One region of the Shewanella mytili genome, then DNA from elsewhere that is predicted to be linked to it. Evidence: predicted binding sites of a transcription regulator. Region 1 holds the regulator's gene; the other holds the start of a gene.
The links. The regulator MetJ, encoded in region 1, represses methionine synthesis genes. The targets are predictions, from matches to a motif close to TAGACGTCTAGACGTCTA.
Positions count from the first base shown of each region.

Region 2: metA (homoserine O-succinyltransferase MetA) is a predicted target of MetJ. The motif match lies at 1,845-1,862, and genes of this name have one in related genera.

Region 1 is NZ_JBKOUD010000002.1:23,964-28,167, forward strand. It holds gene ACIDEJ_RS02875 (conjugal transfer protein TraF) at 1-956, shown strand, start outside; gene ACIDEJ_RS02880 (TSUP family transporter) at 982-1,719, opposite strand; gene metJ (met regulon transcriptional regulator MetJ) at 1,795-2,109, opposite strand; gene metB (cystathionine gamma-synthase) at 2,327-3,487, shown strand; gene ACIDEJ_RS02895 (bifunctional aspartate kinase/homoserine dehydrogenase II) at 3,506-4,204, shown strand, end outside.
Region 2 is NZ_JBKOUD010000005.1:110,067-114,270, reverse strand. It holds gene ACIDEJ_RS07155 (thiolase family protein) at 1-459, opposite strand, end outside; gene metA (homoserine O-succinyltransferase MetA) at 773-1,723, opposite strand; gene ACIDEJ_RS07145 (SDR family NAD(P)-dependent oxidoreductase) at 1,941-2,678, shown strand; gene ompW (outer membrane protein OmpW) at 2,742-3,380, opposite strand; gene cydX (cytochrome bd-I oxidase subunit CydX) at 3,927-4,040, opposite strand; gene cydB (cytochrome d ubiquinol oxidase subunit II) at 4,053-4,204, opposite strand, start outside.

The DNA.
Region 1 (4,204 bases):
TTGACACCCTGCAGGATAACTACGACATGCTGGATGGGGCCATTGCCCAGCAGAATCCGGACAACATCATCCGCTACCGCGACTTGTTACTGAATAACCTGCAAGCCCTGCAAGGCGACAGTGCCTATGCCAGTGTGGGGTTGGGCGTGGCGGTTGTGTTACCCTCAAACAGCCGGATTTCAGCGGCGGTGATTGCCAAAACCTATCTGGACGCCTTTGTGCTGGCGGATGTCAGTGCGGCGGATTTACAGCTGCTGAATAATCTGGATCCCTTGAATCCGCCATCACTGGATGACCTGTCATCCACCGGCCGGGTATTTGCCGGTGCCGTATCGGATTTCGGGGTGGCGCTGAGTACCCGCATGAGTGTGGGTGACATGCCGCTGACCATCGGGGTGACGCCGAAACTGCAACGCCTTGATACCTTCAACTATGCGGTGTCTGCCAACAACTTTGACGTGAATGATTTCAACAGCGATGACTATCGTAACAACGATACCGGCGTCAACCTGGATGTGGGGGTGGCGTTGCAGCCCACCGAAGGCCTGACGCTGGGGCTTAGTGGTCGCAACCTGGTCAAGCAGGAGCTGGCATCCGTGGTGCTGGCAGATTGCCCGTGCCAGCAGCTGACCTATCAGGTCAAGCCCATGGTCACTGCCGGGCTCGCCTATCAATGGCAGGGACTGACGCTGACCACGGATGTTGATCTCACCGAAAACAACAAATTCGTGGAACTGGACGGCCCCAAATACTGGCGCATGGGCGGCGAATTGCAGGCCACCGACTGGCTGGCATTGCGCTTAGGCTATCGCCATGATGTGAATGACGTGACCACTGACATCTATTCCGTGGGTACCGGCATTGTGGTGGGTAACTTCTTCCGGCTGGATCTCACCGGCATGATGGGCAGCGATAATGCCGTAGGCGGCGCCCTGCAAACCTCTTTCCACTTTTAATTGCGGTGATGCGTGACAACGGGGGCTAGGCCAAAAGCCCCCAGAGTGATTTAAGTGCCAGCAGCAGTGCGCTGGCACTGCATAACATCAAGGTCAGCATTTTACTGCGCCGTTTGTCCACCCGATGCAACAGCGCCCCCGAGATCACGAATCCCAGCAGCAGCGCCGGCAATAACAGCAGCGCCAGCAGCAGATCCCTGAACGACAGCATGCCGGAGAGCAGCAGCACCAAGAGGCTGATACAGGTACTGACCACAAAAAAGGCCGAGAGGGCTGCACGAAACTTCCCGGCTTCCCGCCCGGTGAGCAGCAGGGCCATGGGTGGCCCGCCAATGCCGGCAACCGTGCCGAAAATGCCGGAAAACATCCCCGCCACAAACAAATTGCAACGGTTGACTGGCAGCGTGAGTTTTTTCAGGCTCAAGGCCACGGCCGTGGCCACAATGGCGGCAATCACCAGCCCGAGAATGGCTTGGGGCGCCAGCAGCAAGGCGGCCCCCAGCAAACTGCCGGGAATGCGTCCGGCCACGGCATACTGCAATCCTGCCAGCTCCAACTGTCCCCGCTCGCGCAGCAAGGTGAGCAGGGCAATGGAAAAGCTCAGGATAATCAACGAACCCGGGATTAATTCCGGGTCAATGATGTACAACAGCGGTGCGGCAACCACTGCCAAGCCAAACCCCAGCAAACTTTGGGTAATGGCGCCCGCGACAATCACCAGCGAGGCCAGTAGCAGGGTGATGGGGTCGATTAATGTCCACATTTAAAAAAGCAGAATGCCGGGACATGCCCGGCAAGCTGATGATATGTTGCGCCTCATGGCCGAAAGGTCAGCCATTTACTCCATTTCTTCCCATTCGATGCCCATCTCTTCCATGATTTTTTTGGCATCTGCCGGAATGCTGTCAGGGCGATCCTTGGAGAGATCTTCATCGTTGGGCAATGGCTGGCCGGTGTAAGCATGCAAGAATGCTTCACACAGCAGTTCGCTATTGGTGGCATGACGCAGGTTATTGACCTGGCGCCGAGTGCGTTCGTCGGTTAGCACTTTCAATACTTTCAACGGAATAGACACAGTAATTTTTTTTACTTGTTCGTTTTTCTTCCCGTGCTCAGCGTAAGGGCTGATGTACTCGCCGTTCCATTCAGTCATGTTGCACCTGCTATGTCGCTAATTCGCTGCCGATTTTAAACTCTTACATCCCACAGTCAAATGGGAGTCCATGCTACTGTATCACAAAAATGGAATTCTATACATTTGGACGTCTAAACGTCTTTATGCCTATTGACGTTGAAGAGCGACTTGATAGAATTTAGCCATCTAGACATCTTTAATCTGTCGCCCCTGTTAATAATGTAAGGAGCCGAACATGACTGCGCGGAAAATGGCCACCACGGTTGTGCGTCAAGGAATCGAGTCCGATAGCCAATATGGTGCGGTGCTTCCGCCTATTTACCTGTCGACGAATTACAGCTTTGCAGACTACCAAACGCCGCGGGAGTTTGATTACAGCCGCTCCGGCAATCCTACTCGCAGCATTTTGGCCAATGCCATTGGTGAGCTGGAGCAGGGATGCCCGGCGGTGATTACCGCCAGCGGCATGGCGGCGGTCACCTTGGTCAGCAGCTTGCTGGGGGCGGAGGACTTGCTGGTCATCCCTCATGACTGTTATGGCGGCAGTTATCGCCTGTTCACCCATCTGGCGCAAAAAGGGCAATTCCAGCTGGCGGTGGTGGATCAAACCGACAGCCAGGCCCTGCAACAGGCCCTGGCGGCCAAACCCAAGCTGGTTTGGGTGGAAACCCCCTCCAATCCGCTGCTGCGGCTGGTGGATATTGCCCGATTGGCCAATGAGTGTCAGGCTCAGGGCACTTTGCTGGCGGTGGATAACACCTTCTTGTCGCCGGCATTACAACAGCCGCTGTTACTGGGGGCCGATATTGTGGTGCACTCCACCACCAAATACATTAACGGCCACAGCGATGTGGTGGGCGGCGCGGTGATAGCCAAAGACCCGCAAATTGCCGAGCAACTGCACTGGTGGTCGAACACGCTGGGGCTCACCGCTGGCGCCTTTGACAGCTATCTGGCACTGCGTGGATTGCGCACACTGGCACTACGCATTGAACAGCACCAGCGTAATGCCGCCAAAATAGTGGATTTGCTGCAGGGCAGCGAACAGGTGGAAAAAGTGTATTATCCGGGGCTGGCACAGCACCCGGATCACCAGATTGCGCTGAAGCAACAGCGAGGCTTTGGCGCCATGGTAAGCTTTGAGCTCAAAGGCGGCGCAACACAAGTCGGCGCTTTTCTCGGGGCATTACGCTATTTTTCCCTGGCGGAAAGCCTGGGCGGGGTAGAAAGCCTGGTGGCGGTGCCCGCCAGCATGACCCATCGGGCCATGGATGCAAAAGCCCGGGCAAACGCAGGCATAAAAGACACACTCATCCGCCTGTCAGTGGGCATTGAAGACCCGCAAGACCTGGTGGATGACATTACCGCTGCCTTGGCAGCCGTGGCAGCTGGTTAAATTGGAGAGCATTGATTAATGGCGCGTAGTCACTTACATAAATTTGGGGGCAGCAGCCTGGCGGATCCGGACTGTTACCGGCGTGTGGCGCACATTCTGCTGACCCACGGGCGGCCCGATGATCTGATTGTGGTGTCTGCCGCAGGCAAAACCACCAACTTCCTGTACAAACTGCTGGCACTGCGCGAGCAGGGCAAACTGTGGCAAGAAGAGCTGCAGGTACTGATGAGTTACCAGCAGGACCTGATAGAACAGCTGCTGAGTAACGGTCAGGCGCGGCAGTTGCGGGAGCGCCTGGCCACCGACCGGGCATCGCTCATGAGCCTGCTGGCGCTGGAAAACCGCAGTGAATACCAATGCAATCAGGTGGTCGGGTTTGGCGAACGCTGGTCTGCCAGGCTGATGGCGGCACTGCTACGTGAATCCGGCGTGGCCGCATCCAACATCGATGCCCGCGGTTTGCTGGTGGCCGATGAAGCTGCCGTGCCCAAGATCCGCCTGCAGGAATCCCGGGAAAAAATCCAGCAGTTGTTACAAAAGCATCCCGATGAACGGCTGGTGATCACCGGTTTCATCTGTGCCAACCCCCATGGCGACATGCTTCTGCTGGGGCGTAACGGTTCCGACTTCAGTGCCACCCTGATTGCCAGTCTGGCGGGCATTGAACGGGTGACCATCTGGACCGATGTGGAAGGGGTGTTCAATGCCGATCCCAAT
Region 2 (4,204 bases), on a different contig from region 1:
CAGGCCATCGGTCAGCATGTGATCCACCAAACGGCCATGCCCCATCCGCTGCCCGGCGCGGGCTTTGTCAAGCAAATACGGTGCCCGGCTCATGCTTTCCATGCCTCCGGCAATCACCACCTGAGCGGTTTCAGCGCGGATCATGTCATGAGCCAACATCACGGCTTTCATGCCGGAGCCGCAAACTTTGTTCAGTGTGGTAGCACCGGTGGCAAGCGACAGCCCGGCACCCAAAGCCGCCTGACGCGCGGGAGCCTGCCCGACCCCAGCAGGCAACACGCACCCCAGCAGGACTTCTGACACCTCTCCGGCAGGTAACGCTGTGCTGTGTAACAGCTCCCGAATCACCGTGGCAGCCAGCTGTGGCCCGGCCACCGGCGCCAGGCTCCCCAAAAATCCCCCCATTGGTGTTCGCCGCGCCGCAACGATTACCACATCGTCCGTGATAGTCACGCCCATTTTCGCCCCCTCTGCTAGTGATAAATCCTGGCTCAACCGCAAAATGGCCAAGTTTGATATTGATCACAAGAATTACGTTTACGCTAACGTAAAGCAACTAGCCGTTAGTCTAACTTTAGCGCATGATGAAGTAATTAAGGGGGTACAAAGCGCGGATTAAGGCACAAGCGACTGATGATAAAAAAGGGGGGATAACAGCGGGGCGGTGGCCGTTTTGCCATGATTACCCTCGCCTTGCGCGGCAATGCGCCGCACACAAAACAAGGGCCACGGTTAAGTGGCCCACTGTCAAACAGCAGATAACGCGGCAGCATTAGCCACCATTGGCGCGCTCCCAGGGGGTAATGGCACTGATATCGTCCAAATCATAGGGCGTCAACTGGTACACGTAATAGTTAAGCCAGTTGCTTATCAGTAAATTGCCGTGACCAAACCAGCGGGCAACGGGTTCTTCGTCCGGGTCGTCATTATAGAAATAATTTTGCGGCACCGGCGGGTTGATCCCGGCAGCCACATCCCGCAAATACTCATCCCGCAAGGTGCCCTTACGGTATTCCGGGTGACCGGTTACAAACAGGTTCCGATGATCATGACTGATCACCAGATATGCCCCGGCCTGTGCCGATTCGGCCAACACCGACAACTGGGGATGCGCTTTTATCTCTGCCACATCCATCTGTGCATAACGGGAATGGGGAGCATAGAACACATCATCAAAGCCCCGGAGCAAAGGCACATGGGCATTGATGCGCCGATGTTCAAATACCCCGGAACATTTCACCTCCAGCAACTGCCGCTTGAGGCCGTACAGATGAAACAATCCCGCATGGGCCGCCCAGCACAAAAACAGTACTGACGTGACATGGGTCTGGGACCAGTCAATGATTTCCTTGATGTGTTCCCAATACGTGACCTCTTCAAAATCCAGCTGCCCTAACGGAGCACCGGTAATGATAAGTCCGTCAAAATTACGCCCTTTCACTTCGTCAAAGTCCCGATAGAAGGTGTTGAGATGATCCATCGGTGTGTGTTTGGACGCCTTGTCATGGATGCGCAATAACTCAATATCCACCTGCAACGGCGTGTTACTCAGCAACCGCAACAACTGGGTTTCGGTTTCGATTTTATTGGGCATCAGATTCAGGATCAGCACCCGGATAGGCCGGATATCCTGCATGGCAGCCCGGCTTTCCGACATCACGAAAATATTCTCGGATTCCAGAATATCCGTGGCCGGTAAATTATCAGGGATTTTTACAGGCATTATCCGTCCCTTTCTGTTAATTGGAGCATAGCAATTCTCCCATGAACCACGTTGTCTGCATGTACAGCGCCACGCTGATGACGCGCGTTACACTACAGACGGATAGATAGAATCATACATAAAGACTTCTAGATGTCCACACATCCAACAGCTAAATCTTGAGAAGGCCGGGCTATCATCCTATTATAAAGCCCGATTTTCTCAGCAGAGCCGCACTATGACCCGTACCTCCGCCATCATCGTGGGCGCCAGTTCCATGTTAAGTAAAGAGATTGCCAAGCAGTTGTCTGCCCAGGGCATCGAATTGGCTCTTCTGGCACACGATGCGAATACCATCAGCGAATTTGCCGCCACCTTGCCCACACCGGCTCACGTTTATGACTTGACCATTGAAACGCCCCAACGGCTCATCGCCCAGTTGGAAAGCGTCTGGCAAGAGATGGGCGATGTACGGCTGGTGCTGATTAACACGGGCCTTAACTCCTATCATCCCGACCTGCCCTGGACACTGGAGCAGGAGATTATTGACGTGGATGTCAGGGGCTTTGCGGCCGTGTGTAATACCGCTTTTCGTTTGTTCCGTACCCAAGGCATTGGGCAGATAGCGGTGATTAACTCCATTGCCGGGCAACGTGGCGGCCCCAGCGTGGCCTTTCATGCCGCCAAGGCATTTGCCCAGAATTATCTGGAAGGCTTGTCCATGCACGCACAGCGGCTGAAATTGCCGATAACCATTACCGACATCCAACTGGGGCTGCTGGATAAAGCCGCACTGCAACGCAGCCGTTTGTGGTTATCGCCGGTGGATGAAGTGGCGCGGCAAGTGGTCAGCGCCATTATCAAAGGCAAACGCCGGGTGTATGTCACCAAACGCTGGCGCCTGGTGGCCTGGCTGATAAGGATGTTGCCCGAATACATTTACAACACCCGTCACTGGCAAAACAAGAAACACTGATGGCTGCATTCATGCAATAAAAAAGGTGCCCATGGCACCTTTTTTATTGCATGAATGCAGCGGTTAGAACTTGTAACCCACGCTAATCATGTAAACCCATGGGTCAATGTCGGTTTCAACAACCTGTTTGGCACCACCCATGTTGAATTTCACATCTGTGCTGATCTGGGCATACCAAACAGAGGCATTCACCAACCAGTTTTTATCAACCTGATAATCAATCCCCGCTTGAGCTGCCCATCCCCAAGAGTTACTCAAGCTCAAATCGGTTAAGGCCCCATCCAGATCGTTGGTGAAGTCATTATCAAAGAAGTTGGTGTAGTTAACACCGGCACCTACGTAAGGACGCACTTTGGAGTTGGCATTACCAAAATAATACTGGGCAACCAGCGTAGGTGGCAGCTGTTTGGTTTCGGCAATCTTACCCAGGTCTCCCAACGATACATCATGGCTAAATGGTGTAGCCGCCAGCAATTCAACACCCACGTTGTCAGTCAGCATATAGCCAAAGTTCAGCCCCAGCTGCGTGTTGTTATCAACCCCAAATTCAGCAACATTAGCAACCACAGGACTGGACTCATTAGGTGCTACCATCACCGCCCCCGCGCGAACGATAATATCACCAGCCTGGTGAGCCATAACTGGCGCAGTGGCAGAAAACAGTGCAGCAACCATCAATCCTGACAGAATATTCTTTTTCATTTACTCACTCCATAGCGACTTGATACCGCATCAATTTTTGTGTTTCTTATAACTTCCGCGTCTACCCTGCCATTATGACTGTCATAAAACTTTGACTTGTATCAATTTTTTAAGGTCAGACCACCATTTATCAGCATCATTGAATATGTGATCACAGATTTAATAAGCGATATCTTTTTTGCTTGTTTCATCACATTACAAAAACAGATTTAAACTTTGATTTTAAATCTTTAAAAAAGATTGCAATTGATATGAATTTTAGAAATCAACTCTTGGATATTAATAGAATTTTTTTATGAATACAGGATATGCAGGGCTGCTGATGCCGGATGGATTTTGCGGTAAAAAGGCCCCTTGCGTTGCATCGCCTTTGCCTTTATCTGCATTTACATTCTCATGCAAAAGTCCTGATGCGCATCAGGCATACAGATAACAGGGCATGGTGGCAACAGGACGGAAAAGCATTGCCCAGTCACCACCATGCACAAACAAAACGCCCCTGAGCACAAAGGCACCAGGGGCGTTTTTTAGCGGGTAATCTGCTGTTTATTTGTCAGCTTCTTCCCTATCCATGTTTTCTGTGTTTTCCAACCAGAGAGCATTGATAATACCGAAGGCACAAGCCAGCAGCAGACCGAGTACCCAAGTGAAATACCACATAACTGCAGCTCCTTAGTAAAGTGATGTACTGTTGGTTTCAATGTGCTGGCGACCGATACGGCCATACATCTTGAAGTAAGTGTACAGGGTGTAGCCCAGTACAATAGGTACCAAGATGATGGCAACCCAAGTCATCACGAACAGTGTCAGATGGCTTGCTGTCG